One region of the Providencia sp. PROV004 genome, then DNA from elsewhere that is predicted to be linked to it. Evidence: predicted binding sites of a transcription regulator. Region 1 holds the regulator's gene; each other region holds the start of a gene.

Region 1 (4,220 bases):
GGATGGTGAAACTGGGATCAGTTATTTACACTCAATTGGCTTTAAATATGACTTTAAAAACAATTTAGTCTTAGAAGGGGCATATGGGCAAGCTAAAAGCTATATGGATCAATATTTTGCCAAGGTTTCCTATGCAGTTCCTGTTGTTGACCGTGACTTACGTATGTCTTATCAATTTTATGGTGCAAAAGATAAGGTTTCAGGCGGTGGAGTTAACGATGTTTATGACGGTTTAGCTTGGTTGCAAGCGATGACACTAGGCTACACTTACGATGAATTTGATTTTAAATTAGAAGGAACCTATGTAAAAGCCAAAGGTAACCAAGGTTATTTCCTGCAGCGTATGACCCCCGGTTGGGCAACATCAAATGGTCGCATGGACATTTGGTGGGATGGCCGTTCGGATTGGAATGCTAATAATGAAAAAGCCGTTATGGCCGGTGTTATGTATGATTTAAAAAATTGGGACTTAGCTGGATGGAAGGTTGGAACCTCATATATTTATGGATGGGATGCTAAACCAAGTACTAATAGCCAATATGCTCAGGATGTACGCTTAAAAGAAAGTGCATGGAACTTTGATATTTTATATACCGTACAATCAGGTCGAGCAAAAGATACGCTATTTAAACTGCATTTTACCAAGTATGATAACCATACAGATATTCCGAGCTATGGCGGTGGTTACGGAAATATCTTCCAAGATGAAAAAGATATTAAATTTATGGTGATGATGCCATTCACGGTATTCTAATTAGTAAAATCCTTTAGTAGCAATGACTGCTATAAAGAAACTATAGCAGTCATTTGCCCTGATAGCTAAAGGCTTACCATATATTTTTAATATTGAATGGAATATTAAGACAAGAATAAACACTTATATTAAGAGTTAAAAATAAGGTGAATTTATTCACCTTATTTTATTTTTGATTACAAGGATGCGTTATTTACACTTTCATTGAGTATAAGGGTATCTTGTTTTAATTTATCTTTTAATACGGTAACTTTTTCTGATTGATGGGGTGGGTTTTTAACTTGTGCTTGGCCAGATAAAATTCCCCCTTTTTTAATTGATAAACTACTGTAATGGATAGTACCGTGGATTTCCCCATTATTTTCAATACAAATAGTATCAGATAAGCATTCACCTTCAATACGACCATTAACCACCAGTTCTTTGCAGGTGATATTTCCCGTAACTTGGCCGTTTAACATAACTTTAACCGTATTTTCTTTTCCTGTTATATTTCCAATGACTTTCCCATAGATATGCACTTGCTCATTAGACGTAATATTTCCTTCAAAAATAACGTCCCTAGAGATAATCGTATTCGATTTTTCTTCACTAATAGTCGGAGTTGACAGTGTTATTTGTTCTTCTATTTTTGTAGTCACTTCAGGCTCATTACTTATAGAAGGGGACGTCGCTGTAGGCGTGGGCTTGTTTTGTCTTTTGGTGAACATTTTACTTACCTTTTTTTGATTGAAGTATACGATCAAGAACAGTATTGATAATACAAACGAAAATAAGGTGATAGACGAATAGCTAAAAAACCACCCTATTAAAGTAAGAAACCAGAAGAAAAAACTTGTATTGAGAAAAAGATAGGTTTTTTTCATCAGTTAATCTCTTACAAATTACTCAAGTACTCAAGTACTCAAGTACTCAAGTACTCAAGTACTCAATTAGTTTAGTCAATAAATGTAATTACGCATTTAAATGATGATTTAACGTTATGACTACATTTGGATCATTAACTCTCTAATTTGGAGTTGAAATTATAGCAAGGTAATTAAATAATTTTAAATAGTATGAAATGTTTGGAATCATCTATGATGTTATTTATATACCACTTTGATATGTAAAGTATTATTCTAGATAACGGAATATATTTATCTCTGAAATAATATAAGGGTTTTGATTTGAATTGCAACTATTATAGTTTTTATAAAAATCTTGCATTGTTGCTAAAATACAGTGATAAATAATTGTGTTTAAGTTACTTACTAACAATTATCACTAATCGAGTAAAAAAGGGAATATTAATACTTAAAATAAAAAACCCCGATAAAATTGTATTATCAGGGTTTTGGCATTTTTAACCATGATGTTTCATCAACGATGGTTGAATACTATTACTCTTTTGCTTCGTGTGCGTCAGCATTGTCACGGCAATCACCATCTGCGCAATGACCATATAGATATAAACTATGGTTAGATAGTTTAATGCCATGGCGAGCAGCGATATTCTTTTGGCGGGTTTCAATGGATTCGTCAGTAAACTCAATCACTTTTCCACAATCTAAACAGATTAAATGGTCATGGTGATGTTGCTGAGTTAGTTCGAATACAGATTTACCCCCCTCGAAGTTGTGACGGGTTACGATACCGGCATCATCAAACTGGTTTAACACGCGGTATACAGTTGCTAACCCGATCTCTTCACCCATATCGATCAGCTTTTTATAGAGATCTTCCGCACTGACGTGGTGGCACTCAGGCTCTTGAAGTACTTCCAAAATTTTTAATCTTGGAAGAGTGACTTTGAGTCCAGCATTTTTCAATGCTTTATTGTTGTCTGTCATGCGGGTTTGTCCTGTATCTTAAATCATAAATTTAACAATAATGAGACATTTTTAACATCAATACAGTTGTCTTCTAAACTGATTTACAATTATAGGCATGGAAAATAAAAATAGAAACCATGCATTGTCTCATTATTTTGATAATCTCTTGAGAACCTATCCTATTAGGATACCTTATCGGTTATTTTAGACTACGCCACTGGCTTAGGGGGGTCATTTTGTGTAAGACAGTGGTGTAATCTATGGGTAAGGGTTCTTTATGTAGTCTATCAGCCTAAAATTTCAGCTAAAGACATTTCTTCAGAGATTTGTTTTACCCATGCATCAACACGTTCATCAGTTAGCTCAGGTTGACGATCTTCATCAATAGCTAAACCAATAAAATGGTTGTCATCTGCCATGCCTTTGGATACTTCAAAGTGATAACCTTCTGTTGGCCAGTGACCAACAATAACAGCACCACGTGGTTCGATAATATCGCGGATCGTACCCATAGCATCACAGAAATATTCAGCGTAGTCTTCTTGGTCTCCACAACCAAATAAGGCGACAAGTTTACCTTCGAAATCAATCTCTTCGAGAGTAGGGAAAAAATCATCCCAGTCACATTGGGCTTCACCATAATACCAAGTTGGAATACCAAGAAGTAGAATGTCAAAAGCTTCAATATCTTCTTTGCTGCATTTCGCGATATCGTGAACTTCTGCTACATCTTTGCCTAATCTTTCTTGGATCATTTTGGCAATATTTTCTGTGTTACCTGTGTCACTTCCGAAGAAAATGCCTATGACTGCCATAAAGTGATTAACCTCTTGTTTTTCTAAGAGAGCTAGAGGTGAAAATTCGCCTTCTATAGCCCGTTTAGAACGAAAATAGATAGAATATTACGCCTTATTTTGGCGAAAAAATGTTGCTAAGTCTGTCAAATTTGTGTGATTTATCAAGATAACGTTACTTGAGTATTGATGTATCAACATGTTCAAGTTGTGACATCAAAATTTCTTCGATCAATTCACTACGGCTTATATTTTTATCTTCAGCTAACTGATTCAATACCGCGACAGCGTCTTCGTTCAGTTTCAATTCAACTCTGCGCAATCCCTTCACTTTATCTCGTTTCAGTTGGTTGCGTTTGTTGATCCTCAGTTGTTCATCCCGTGATAGCGGGCTTGTTTTAGGTCGCCCAGGCCTTCGTTCCTCAGCGAACAAATCTAGTGTCGTTCGATCCGTTTGTTCTTTTGCCATGTCTATAACTGCTAAAAGGGTGTGCCAGTAATTCAGCGCGCCATGATACCCTAGCTAATCCCCTTGTGCTATAGCTTCATCAATGATGATTGGGTTTAATTGATTGTAAAATGAGCGCTTTTGGTAAAAAAGCACCACTTGCTATAAGCGTGATGCTTTTTTATTCGTATTATTGTGTCTGCTGGTGCCATAAATTGGCGTATAAACCATTTGATTTGAGTAAGTTTTCGTGGGTATCCATCTCGTGTACTTCTCCTTGGCAAATCACACATATCCTATCAGCGTGCATAATCGTATTTAGCCGGTGAGCAATGCTAATGACGGTTCTTCCTTGAGTAATTAATGGCATATTCTCCATAATGGCGGCTTCTGACTCGTAATCTAAAGTC
Region 2 (4,220 bases), 900 kb from region 1:
ACATACAATCACTCAAACCTTTCAATTAATCAATGCATTGAATAATAACAATAATTTTTGTTTTCCATATCCCTTCTAGATTGAACATTTTAACTGAACGATAAATTTAATTGCTCGCACACAATTTTGCAGCAGCTTCTTTTATAGGTAATATTCTTTCCTCAACTGTTTTGGTGCTATCGGTAGGCTTAAGCAGCACATCAATAGGCTGTGCTTTAATTTCTTTTTTGATCATCAATTCAGTCGCTATGTCGTTTAATGGGTATTGCATTAGCGTGGCAGGGTTAATGACGACCAAAGCCCCATTATGACGGCACTCTAACATGACTTCCTCTCGAGTAAATGGCCAATCATCACCAAATTGTTTTTTACTCACGGATGTTAACGGTGCAGAAAAAGCAGTGCTCACGGTTCCACCCAATAACAGTGAGCAAATAATGAGTTTAAATTTCATGGTAGTGACCTTATTAAACATTGAAGATATCTTTACATATTATCAATTAAATATAAAAGTTTAGCTAGATTGGTTGGTAGCTTGCAAAAATTGCCACAGAAAGAATCGCCATCGTACCTAACAGTAACTCAACCCAACTGTTAATGATTAGGTAATTGACTCGCCCTTTTTGCTTAATAATAGGTACGATGTAATAACGATTGATAATCGCTAATAAAAGCATTCCTCCCACTAAAATGATCTTAAACCAAAGTAGTGATTGGTATTCTGACCCTGAATAATTTAATGGCCAGCCAGGTAAAAGTGTTATTGCACTAATGATCCCTGTAATGACCACCAGTACAACAGCGATATGGCCGAAGCGCGAAAAACGCATCATGGTATTCACAATTTGTTTGTCCATCCCTTCTGCCATTTCTTTTTTATTGCGCAAAAATTGGATGCAAATTAAAAATGGCCACAAACCGCCAAACCAATATGCAGAGCTAATGAGATGAATAAATTGATTAATACGATGGAATGTTCCGAGTAGGCCATCATGCATGGCCGCGTGCCCAATAAAGGCATGCAAACCAAGCAGGATCACTGAAAAAACTAATATTAGTTTCAATCGTAATTGAATTGATTTTATAAATAAGACCAATAGCAATAATACAGATGACAAAAGTTCCCAACGCCATACTTGGCCGAATGACGTCCCTAAAACCCCTTGCCATATCTGCCAATCAATACTATCTTCCCAACCATCACCCATCAGACCCGCTTGCGCAATCATCCAGCTGAAGGCTGTTAAGACAGTAACAATGGCACAAAAGAAAATGCCTTTATTCAAATAGCGGCTTAATAAATAATTAAATGAGCCGCGACTAAGTACCACTGCAAATATTGACATTCCACACATCAATATTGCAGCGATAAAATGAATAAAGCGAATAAGGGTATAAAAAGCTTCTAGTGACATATTATTTCACTGTAAAGCTATACGTTCCTTTTGTTTTGTGTCCGTCGACAGAAACGACGCTCCAATTAACATCATATTTCCCAGCAATGAGCTTGTCTTCCACAGGAACGACCACTTTAGTGTCGTTACTCGGGTCTAACGTTGCTTTACCGGTTTTTACTATTTTATTTTCAGGCCCGATAATACTGACCTTAGTGAAATTAACTTCGATACCTTCAGAAAAGCTTAATGAGATTGACTCTGGCGCTTGCTCCACTGCCGTACCTTCAGCAGGAAGCTGGTCTTTTAATTGTGCATGGGCAAATGCTTGTTGGAAAGACATGCCTAAAAATAGAACGGCGACAGCGCTAAGTTTGCGCCATGAAGATTTAATAGGGTTAATTGGCATAGTAACCTCTTAATTTGCAGGTGAATTTAGAATAATTGCCAATCATTATACGGAAAACAAACCATTTTACCGCTTAAAAATGGGTTTTATCGGCCTATCCTGTGAGTTTTCACACAAAATGAAAAGAAAAAGACTTATGAACATTGAATTACAGAATTCATGCCCATAAGCCTAGAGAGGTCTTTATGCATCAAGTAGAGAGAAAAACTAGATTTCTATCTACTTACTGGTGTGTAGATTAGACATGCGTTGCCGCAGACAGGTTTTTCAAATCTTTATCTAACAAGAATAGTGCTTTACCAGACTCACCCACCATATCCAGTTTATCCAGTACTGATTTAAATAATTTCTCTTCTTCATGTTGCTCTGCAACATACCATTGTAAGAAATTAAATGTAGAATAATCTTGTGTTGTCATTGCTAAATGAGCCAATTTATTAATTTCACGAGTAATTAATTGCTCATGTTCATAAGTTTGGGTGAATACATCACTAATTGATTTGAAATCAACGGGCGGCGCAGCAATTTGCCCTAACAGTGGCAACGCCCCAGTGTCACTAAGATAATCAAATAAACGCTGCATATGTTCCATTTCTTCTTGTGAGTGTGCTTTTAAGAACGCTGCAGCGCCTTCATAGCCTTTATCACTACACCAAGCACTCATTTGCAAATAGAGATTTGCAGAATAAAACTCAAGATTTAATTGCTCGTTTAATTTTTTGACCATATCTGTAGTTAACATATTTAAGCCTTATCGGTTAATCATTCATGCGTATATTATGCACAGTATTACAATAATTAAAACCCTAAAACAATCTTAAAACAAAAAAATCCAATTTACTGATAATTAATAACTTTTGTTAAAAACAATAATAATCAATCTCATTATCTTTCCCTGTTTTTCTATTAATAGCTAAATATATAAATATATAAATATATAAATAGATAAATTTAACTCTTATTTTTATTATTACAATTAATGTAATGAGATTTTTTCTCATTATCCAGTTACAATAATAAGGTATGAATTTAACCGTAGAGATCAAATATGAGTCACAACCTTGCTTTATTGCCTAAAGATGAAATGGATAAGGTCAATGTCGACCTTTTGGCTTCTGGTGTTGCATTTAAAGAACGCTATAACATTGCCATCATTGCTGAAGCTGTTGAGCGAGAACAACCTGAACACTTAAGGGAATACTTCAGAGAGCGATTAGTATACTACCGTCAGCTGTCACAAAATTTTGCTCGTATGCCTTATGAACCACGTAATCGCTAGGCTCACGGATACACAGAAAAAATGACACAAAAAAGGGATAACCTTAATGGTTATCCCTTGATATTCAATAAAAAATTTATTTAGTTGTATTATATGTCACGGTATTATTTTGGCAGTCTACCGCAACTGAATAATGCAAATCGGATTTTGCACCTCGAACAACCAGCGGTACGGTGTAACCTGTTTCAGTTTTAGTGACTTCACCATCATTGACCCAAGCAACCGCTTTTTTGCCTAAAGCCGCTTTTTCATCTGTCCAACGAGGCAAACGATTATGCATAAAGTCACTTTTCACCTGTGCTGCAATTTGCGGCTCAGTTAGCGTACCACAACTGACGAAAGGCGCAGCTTTACCTTCTTCATTATTTGCGCTTAACGCAAAAGAACTAAAAACCAGAGCACAAGCACCTAAAATTACAGCAATTTTTCGATTCGCTTCCATACCATCCTCCGATACCTATTACTAGGTAAAGATTTTTGATTAGTTTAGCGGCTTATTTCAGCCTACCAGATACCAGTTATCTTCTGGTTATTATCTAGTCTTCATTGATAAATAGAATGACTTAACTAATATTAATCTATCAGATTTATGCATGAATGTTAATAGTATGTTTATAGATTATTAATTTTCATCATCGAAACGAACGTGGATCTGTTCTTTACCTTGGTGCTTTTCTCTAATTTCATGAGCGACTATTGCAATCGCCTCACCACTACTCATACCTTCCGCCATCAATTGATGAATTTTTTCAACAGCTTCTTGCTGTTCTTCGTGATTAAGTGCTGGCATACCAGAAAACATGGTTTAAACCTCATGAATAAAAGACTAAAATCAATGATTAAGATTTTAACATTTCTTCGACTATTAAGATAAGAATATATGTTAACCTGTATTGATTCACTTGCGGAAATTTAAACTCATCATTATGGTTATCAAAAAAATCCAACTACCTTATAGCCCAAATGCAGCCATTGATTATTTTACCCCATTGGCACACCTGCCATGGGCGATGTTATTACATTCAGGTAATGCAAAACACTTACATAATCGCTTTGATATTATCGTTGCTGACCCGATTGCCACACTGACGACTTATCAGCTTAAAACAACTATTACAGAACAAAATCACGCCTCTCT
Region 3 (4,220 bases), 410 kb from region 1:
GATCGAGCGCTTTACGCAATTAAAAGATCAGTATGGTTTCCGTTTGTTGCATATGTCTTGTTGCCGTGACACAGAAGAAGATCGCGGTACCGTTCAATATTTACAAGACTGTGCAAATGAAGCCGGTATTGCCACTGAATTCTTATATATCGATGAAATTGGTCTAGGTGAAAAAGGTGAATTTTCGGATACACAAGATCAGGTGATTAGTAACCTGTTCAAGCTATATCCGTGGGAATTTATGCTAAGAGAAATTTTCTCGACTAAATTGCAAGATGCTGGTGTACGCTGGTTAGAACCTGCATGGAAGAGCATCATTTCTAATAAAGCTTTATTGCCAATGTTATGGGAAATGTTCCCAGATCACCCAAATTTACTGCCTGCTTATTTTGCAGATGGCAAAACCCAACCAGAACTCGAAAAATACGTTATTAAGCCCCTATTCTCTCGCGAAGGTGCTAATATCCGTATTATCGAAAACGGTAAAGAAATTGCAGCCGCGGATGGCCCATACGGCGAAGAAGGCATGATTATTCAACAGTTCCACCCACTTCCACAATTTGAAGGTAATTACACCTTAGTCGGAAGCTGGTTGGTGAATGATCAACCTGCGGGGATCTGTATTCGTGAAGATAAAGAATTGATCACTCAAGATTTATCACGTTTTTACCCACATACGATCATCGGCTAATCATACTTAAAGCTAAAAATGAAGCCCAAACATAGCAATATGATTTGGGCTTTTTTATGAAACAAAGCTATCGCAGAAAAATTTATCCTACCTGAATAGACAACATACTTAACGATGCTGACACAATTCCTTCAATCGGTGTACTAATCTCTTCTTGACCATCCCAAGTGCCTAAAATAGGTAAAATAGGCAAGTAATGTTCTGGTGATGGGTTCGACAATTTGCCATCCTCCCGTTCCAATCCGCTAGCTAGTGGATGTGGCGTTTCATGGCTTTTCAGGTTGTCATACACAAATTTCTCAAAAGATATTGCCCACGGGTATGGCTCAGCATGGGAATTTTGCCAATTCATCGCTCGTAAATTGTGTACAACATTGCCACTCCCCATAATCAATACACCTTCATCCCTTAGAACGGATAGTTTTTTTCCAAGGTCATAGTGCCAAATAGCAGGCTTGCTACCATCGATACTCAATTGGATTACGGGGATATCGGCTTCTGGATACATACGTACCAAAATTTCCCACGTGCCATGGTCTAATCCCCACTCTTGTTCATCAAGGTAAATTGGCTCAGGGGCTAATAATGAGGCAACTTGCTGAGCTAATTCAGGAGAACCAGGGGCAGGATATTCGATTTGGTACAAGGCTTCAGGGAACCCACCAAAATCATGAATCGTTTTCGGTTTTAACATCGAAGTAACTGCGGTTCCACGCGTATACCAGTGGGCTGAAATCACTAAAATTGCACTTGGCCGAGGTAAAGCTTTACCGAGTTTCTCCCACGTTTGAGTATAAGGATTATCCTCAATCGCGTTCATGGGGCTACCATGACCAATAAAAATGGCAGGGATCTTATTTTTTACCACTGAAGTATTTAGCGACATGATGATTTCAACTCCAACTCAATTAGTTTCTTCCTACAGCATACGCTTTCCTGTCAAAAACACAGTGGGCTAATTATGAGTATGATCATCAAAAAAATTGAAAAGGCCACGAGGTGTGCAACTCTGTGGCCTTAATAACATTCTATATGCTTAACGTACTATCAATAATTTAAATAAATTAGCTTATTTTAGCCTATTAATATTTAAACTTATCAAAATCTCTATCTAGAGCTCTTCCTCAAAATATTATGAGGATCAGCTCGCTTTCTTCTCGACCTGAAGACGGTACTGCACTAAATCTTCAATTGTCACAACCGTCAAACCATGCTGCTTACCAAATGCTGCCACTTCTGGGGTGCGAGCCATAGAGCCATCATCATTAGTCAACTCACACAACACACCAGCAGGTTTGAAACCCGCTAGAGTAGCAAGGTCGATAGATGCTTCAGTGTGTCCACGACGCGCTAATACCCCACCATCACGTCCACGCAATGGGAAAACATGGCCAGGGTGATTTAGGTCAGCAGGAACTGCATTATCAGCAATAGCAGCACGAATAGTGGTGATACGATCCGCCGCAGAAACCCCCGTAGTCACGCCTTTTGCCGCTTCGATGGTTACCGTAAAGCCAGTTTGGTTTTGGCTGGTGTTATTTTCCACCATCATTGGTAATTCGAGCTGCTTGCGACGTTCTTCAGTGATACAAAGACATACGATCCCACTGCTATAACGAATGGTAAATGCCATTTGTTCCGCAGTCATGGTTTCTGCAGCAAAAATTAAATCGCCTTCGTTCTCACGATCTTCATCATCAAGAACAAGAACACCCTTACCTTGGCGTAAAGCCTCGATAGCATTTTCAACACGCTCGATAGGATTACCGAATACAGAAAGTAGCGAATGATCCATGGTAAAAAACCTCTTAAATAGTTATTAACTAGTTACCAGAATCAAGGCAGTCTTAGGAATACGAGAAATGGTGAATATATAAATAGCCAACAACAGGCATTTACCTATTCAGGTATGCAGAACACTATTGTGCGTAACAGCACAAACATGCAGATACTGTTAATTCTCTCCCATCCGGACTATAACCGTCGGCCCCAGATTCACACTGGGTCTGCTGACCTTTACCACAAAATAGTAAAGCGCTCGCGGGCTTCATGCGTGATGCATGTTTACCGCCGGTGGGGACTTTCACCCCGCCCTGAGATATACGCAATTAATATAACGCCAATAATTCAAGTTCGCAACGATGATAATCAAAATTGGCGAATGACTCACACTTTTAGTCAAAAAACATGAATAAAAACTTAGAGTTATCACGGTTAATTTTACTACCTTAGACGAATAGCAAGCTGCTCTCGTCACAGATAATACAACGAGGCCTTTTTGCTAACTAATTCGAGCTAGCACAAGGCGAAAAGAGGTATTACACTACGCTTAATAATATCTTGATTAACTGAAGGACCCGCGAATGCTCGATCCGAAAAAAATTGAACAAGTTGCCCGCCAAATTCAAGGCGCTTTACCGCAAGGCGTACGTGATTTAGGTGAAGATTTTGATAAAAAACTGCGTTCACTGTTACAATCACAGCTCGGTAAATTAGACTTAGTCAGCCGTGAAGAATTTGATATTCAAACTCAAGTTTTATTACGTACCCGCGAAAAATTAGCGAAAATGGAACAACGCGTTAGCGCACTTGAAGCCCATTTAAATGTAGAAGAAAAGACAGCTGAGTAATTAAATTGAAAAAGTGACACCTCTTTAATTTTAGATAAATAAAAACCTCACGGCGTTTTTACATACCCACGTGAGGTTTTTAACTAACTAATTAATAATGATAAATTAACTCGTTTTCATAATATTTTTAATGATATTCGTTGTGGAAATACCATCTTCAAAGTTAAGGACTTTGACCTCGCCTCCCGCGGCCCACACTTCCGCACTGCCCGCTATCTCTTCAGGGCGGTAATCCCCCCCTTTAACTAAGATGTCTGGCAGCACTTCTGCGATTAAGCGTTGCGGAGTGTCTTCTTCAAAAGCCACAACCCAATCCACTGCCCCCAAAGCACCTAAAACGGTCATGCGTTGTTCTAATGGGTTGACTGGGCGTGTTTCACCTTTTAAGCGGCGTGTCGATGCATCGCTATTTACAGCTACAATCAGACGGTCTCCCAATTTACGTGCATTGGCTAAATACGACACATGCCCTGCATGAAGAATATCAAAACAACCATTCGTCATCACCACACGCTCACCGCGCTGTCTTGCATTCGCAACGGCTTGTTTCAATTCACTTTCGCTCATCACACCAAACCCGGTGTCAGCACGGCCACGAATGGCATTTTCCAATTCAATTGGCGAAACCGTGGAGGTTCCTAATTTACCCACGACCACGCCTGCTGCGGCATTAGCCAATGCGCAAGATTCATGTAATGGGCGACCAGATGCAATAGACGCTGCAAGTACGCCGATTACGGTGTCCCCGGCTCCTGTTACGTCAAACACTTCTTGCGCCTGAGTCGGTAAATGCAATGGTGCTTCATCGCGACGAATTAAGCTCATACCTTGTTCTGAGCGCGTAATTAACAGTGCTTTAAGCTCCAATGACTGAAGCAGCTTCATGCCTTTTTCTTCAA
Region 4 (4,220 bases), 1.6 Mb from region 1:
CCGCAACAGGGGGAGTATAGTCGTAGGTTCGCCATGCTTTTGGAAAGGCTTCGTCAATGGGGTAACCAATCCCAATAATAATCGGTAGTTTATCCGCTGGCAGCTTTTCAACTGCGCGATTAACCGCTTTGGGGTATAAACCATTACCATCAAGCATATACAGGATAGGGCGTTGTGCGGTGACATTATAGGGCACTGCACTGTAAATGCGCAGCGCACGGTCACCGTAAGTCATATCCGTTTGTTGGATATCATAAAATTGGCTGACTTGCTCGTCCATACTCGGGATAGTCTGGCTTGGGCGGGAAAATGCGGAACTGGTCATACACAGCAATATGCTACTTAATATGATTTTATTCATTTATTGAGTCTATTTAAGGGTTTTGAGGGTATACCTGAAACAGGCACACCCTCAGAGTTAATTAGAAGCTAACGTTAACGTTCGCCCAATAACGGCGTCCGTCTTCAACATCCCAGTTTCCATCAACTTTATCAATTTTAGGTCCTTTTTCATTACCAATATTTAGCACTGCAAAGTTCAGTTTGGTGTTTTTAAATAATTGGTAGGTTGCACCCACATCCATGGTGGTATAGCCACTACGATAGCGAGGTACTTTTGAGCCATTACGTTGTGCTGCCCACACCTGTTTTCCTTCATAATGCGCACGTGTGTATAAGGTTAGGTCTTCATTGAAGTTCCAATCCAATTTCGCATTAGCGATATGTTTTGGTGTTTTATCCAATGGATAGCCTTTTAAGGAAAGACCATTGCCTAATTTCTCATCATCACTTTTACGTTCTGAATCGGTGTATGTGTAATTTAGGTTGAGGTTCCAATCCTGTGCGATAGGAATGCCCGTTGCAACTTCAACACCTTTGATGTTCGCTTTACCCACATTGTCGTAGGTATATAACGTGAGATTAGGGTGGTTAGGATCGGCTTGATTAAGTGAGTAGCTAGTTAGCTTGTTTTTGAAGTCGGTATTAAAGAAGGTTAAGCTCGCATTAAAGCCAGATTCATGGTTATAGGCAATACTGATTTCTTCACTAACACTTTTTTCCGGTTTGAGGTCTGGATTACCGTAGATAATCCCGTTACCACCTTGGGTAGAGGTGCCATAGCCTTTACTGATTTCACGTAATGTAGGTGCGCGGAAAGCTGAAGAAACGCCCCCTTTAATGGTGATTTCATCGGTTAGGTAGTAAACAGCATAACCCCTTGGGTTCCAATGGTTACCATAGGTTTCGTGGTGATCTAAACGTAGGCCACCCGTTAAGATCAGATCATCTGTTGCGGTAAATTCATTTTCCACAAACAGTGCTGATTGATCGACTGACATACTGGTTTTTTCCATTACGCCTTTTGAAACCAAAGAGCTGTCTTTCAATTTAGAGTACTGGTATTGCCCACCAACGGTTAGGATATTGTCCGGCAGGAAAGCCACCACTTTTCCATCAACAACGGTGTTGGTGATTTCTGGTACGCGAGCCTCATAGCCGCCTTCCCAATGGCCTGTAGTTTGATTACGGTCTTGGGATTTTATTTTACGTTTGGTTTTTTCTTGGTAAACACTTAGCTCAGTATTAAAAGAATCCCACTCACCTTTATAAGTCAGAGCTGCATGGTTACGGTCGTTATGCCACTCTTCTTTAGAGTTATATTGCTTGTCTCCACCACGAATTTCATATTCAGCACCAGATTTACCTGGTGTCGATGTTTTCTCTTGAGTACTACGACCTGCTTCTAGTAAGAAGGTTTGGTTCTCTTGTGGTGTAAAGGTTAATTTAGCTGTTAAGCTGCGGTTATCACGCTGATGATGACCTTCTAAGATTTTATCTTCCTGACGGTAGTTACCACCACCATATAATTGCAGACCAAGTTTATCTTGAATTAATGGGCCAGACAGATAGAAGTTACCGTCAGTCGAGTTACCGCTATCACTGTTTTCTTGGATAATAGCCCCAGTGGTGACGCTGCCATGCCATTCATTAGTCACTTTTTTAGTGATGATATTGATAACACCACCCATTGCATCGGAACCATACAGGGAGGACATAGGTCCACGGATCACTTCGATGCGTTCAATCGCTTCGACAGGTGGCATAAAGCCTGCTTCAAAGCCACCGCTCCCATTAGGACGTGATTCACGGCTGTTTTGACGGCGCCCATCGACCAATATCAGCGTGTATTCGCCGGGTAAGCCACGGATATTAATATCTTGTTTGTTTGCAGCACCAACGACACTTACCCCTTCCACGTCTTTAACGGCGTCGGCGAGGTCACGGACAGGTTTATTTTGTAATTGGTCTGCACTGATCACGGTCACGCTAGCAGGAGCATCACGCAGTTGTTGCGAGAAGCCTGATGCACTGACGACCATGGTATCTGTTTTATTGTCTGCTGCTGTAGCGCTAAATGAAGATAAAGCCGCACAAACACCGGCGGCAATCAGGGTGTAGTGATATTGCGAAGTCATAGTTATCCCTAGTAAATATAAATGAGAATGATAATTATATTGTTTGCGAATATTATCACTAAAACATATCAAAAATAAATAATGAGCTAGCTAATTTATGAGCAATATTTGATCTCAGCTAAGAATTTTCACCTACGGTGTTTTCCCCTTTTACGATTTTTGTCAAGCTTAACGAAAAATTAAGGTTTAACTCTGGTTTATGGTGTTTGGTTGTGCGTGAATTTACTCTAGCGCTAGCATCTACTAGGGAAATTTGAGTTATATGAAACATACATTCAAAATTAGCCTGTATCCTTGGGGATAACCTCGTTAACCTAATGAATAATATTAAGTACTGGTAAAGAGATAAAAGCTGCCCGAAAGGCCAGCAATTACCAACGTACTTCGTTACTCTATTAAGCACCGTATTGAGTTTATTAATGTTGTATTGATGAGGACAAAAATGAAAATCGAGACAATCAGTGGTATTAAAAAGCAAGCGGCAGCCCGCGATAAAAAATGAAAACTCCAAGTTAAGAAATCATAAATATGGTCTAATAAATAGAAATATTCAATCAAAAAAAGAATATCAATAATTGAGTGACGGAATTTTTATCATAATAAATATCATTTGAACTATTTCATTAATTTTTATCGTTAATCTAATTAAGAATGAATTTCATTGTTTTGATAATAAACATTAATCTAATGTTGAACTCTGATTCCCTTTAATTATTTGTTTTATATCAATGAATTAATTTTTTTGTTGGAATTAATTTAATTGTAAATTATTAACTATTGCTTTATTACATATACTTCGTAAATATAGAGGGAGAATTAATATTGATTTCAGACCTTGAGAGTTATTATGAGTCAAGAAACCCATTCAGAAACACATAATCAAAAAACGACTAATGAAAAACGTAGAACAATATGGATAGTGATAGCCACAATAATTATCATTCTATTATTTGTCGCCTACGGTGTTTATTGGTTTTTAGTTTTACGCTTTCAAGAATATACCGATGATGCTTATGTATCTGGCTTACAGATCCCGATAATTGCGCAAACAACAGGTAATGTCACTCAAGTTAACTTTGAAAATACTGACTTGGTAAAGGCGGGGGATGTACTGGTTGTATTGGATAAAACGAATGCGCAATTGGCATTTGAACAAGCCAAACATGATTTAGCGACCACCGTACGCAAAACCAAAGAACTGTATATCAATGGTGATGAGTATCAAGCGCAAATTCAAAAAAATCGTGTGACACTTGCGCAAGCGCAAAAAGATTATCAACGTCGTGTAGCTTTAGGCCGCAGTGGTACCATTTCGAAGGAAGACCTGCAGCACGCCCAAGAAGCTGTGCAACTTGCGCAGGCGGCTCTGGATATTTCTATTCAACAATATAATGCCAACCGCGCATTGTTGCGTAATACGGAGCTCAAAAAACAACCTGCGATTCAGCAAGCCGCTGATAGTGTACGCAGTGCGTGGATAAACTTACAACGTACTGAAATTAAAAGCCCAATGACGGGATATGTTTCACGGCGTAATGTTCAAGTTGGCTCTCAAGTCAGTCCGCAAAGTTCTTTAATGGCGATTGTGCCTGTTCAGCCTGTTTGGGTTGATGCGAACTTCAAAGAAACTCAATTAGAAAAAGTCCGTATTGGGCAACCCGTGACCATCAACAGTGATTTTTACGGGGCAGATATTGTTTATAACGGTACCGTGGTTGGGCTTGATATGGGAACCGGTAGTGC

The links. Region 1 encodes Fur, which represses iron uptake genes when iron is present. Its sites were predicted from a motif close to ATAATAATGAGAACNACTATCAA; they were not measured.
Region 2: ftnA (non-heme ferritin) is a predicted target of Fur. The motif match lies at 2,673-2,695, and genes of this name have one in related genera.
Region 3: ygiD (4,5-DOPA dioxygenase extradiol) is a predicted target of Fur. The motif match lies at 1,647-1,669, and genes of this name have one in related genera.
Region 4: FVA69_RS00905 (TonB-dependent receptor domain-containing protein) is a predicted target of Fur. The motif match lies at 2,493-2,515, and genes of this name have one in related genera.

Annotation. Positions count from the first base shown of each region.
Region 1 is NZ_CP042859.1:3,195,739-3,199,958, reverse strand. Features, by position in the region: gene chiP (chitoporin ChiP) at 1-754, shown strand, start outside; gene FVA69_RS14630 (bactofilin family protein) at 931-1,464, opposite strand; gene fur (ferric iron uptake transcriptional regulator) at 2,137-2,586, opposite strand; gene fldA (flavodoxin FldA) at 2,856-3,383, opposite strand; gene ybfE (LexA regulated protein) at 3,538-3,831, opposite strand; partial or broken gene FVA69_RS21745 (type I secretion system permease/ATPase) at 4,001-4,220, opposite strand, start outside.
Region 2 is NZ_CP042859.1:2,295,847-2,300,066, reverse strand. Features, by position in the region: gene FVA69_RS10220 (YebY family protein) at 107-454, opposite strand; gene copD (copper homeostasis membrane protein CopD) at 519-1,415, opposite strand; gene copC (copper homeostasis periplasmic binding protein CopC) at 1,417-1,803, opposite strand; gene ftnA (non-heme ferritin) at 2,042-2,545, opposite strand; gene FVA69_RS10200 (DNA polymerase III subunit theta) at 2,852-3,082, shown strand; gene yebF (protein YebF) at 3,159-3,524, opposite strand; gene FVA69_RS10190 (YoaH family protein) at 3,705-3,884, opposite strand; gene pabB (aminodeoxychorismate synthase component 1) at 4,009-4,220, shown strand, end outside.
Region 3 is NZ_CP042859.1:3,607,624-3,611,843, forward strand. Features, by position in the region: gene FVA69_RS16460 (glutathionylspermidine synthase family protein) at 1-691, shown strand, start outside; gene ygiD (4,5-DOPA dioxygenase extradiol) at 774-1,577, opposite strand; gene ribB (3,4-dihydroxy-2-butanone-4-phosphate synthase) at 1,833-2,486, opposite strand; FMN riboswitch at 2,645-2,796, opposite strand; gene ubiK (ubiquinone biosynthesis accessory factor UbiK) at 3,055-3,321, shown strand; gene hldE (bifunctional D-glycero-beta-D-manno-heptose-7-phosphate kinase/D-glycero-beta-D-manno-heptose 1-phosphate adenylyltransferase HldE) at 3,427-4,220, opposite strand, start outside.
Region 4 is NZ_CP042859.1:202,805-207,024, forward strand. Features, by position in the region: gene FVA69_RS00900 (alpha/beta hydrolase) at 1-361, opposite strand, end outside; gene FVA69_RS00905 (TonB-dependent receptor domain-containing protein) at 423-2,477, opposite strand; gene emrA (multidrug efflux MFS transporter periplasmic adaptor subunit EmrA) at 3,325-4,220, shown strand, end outside.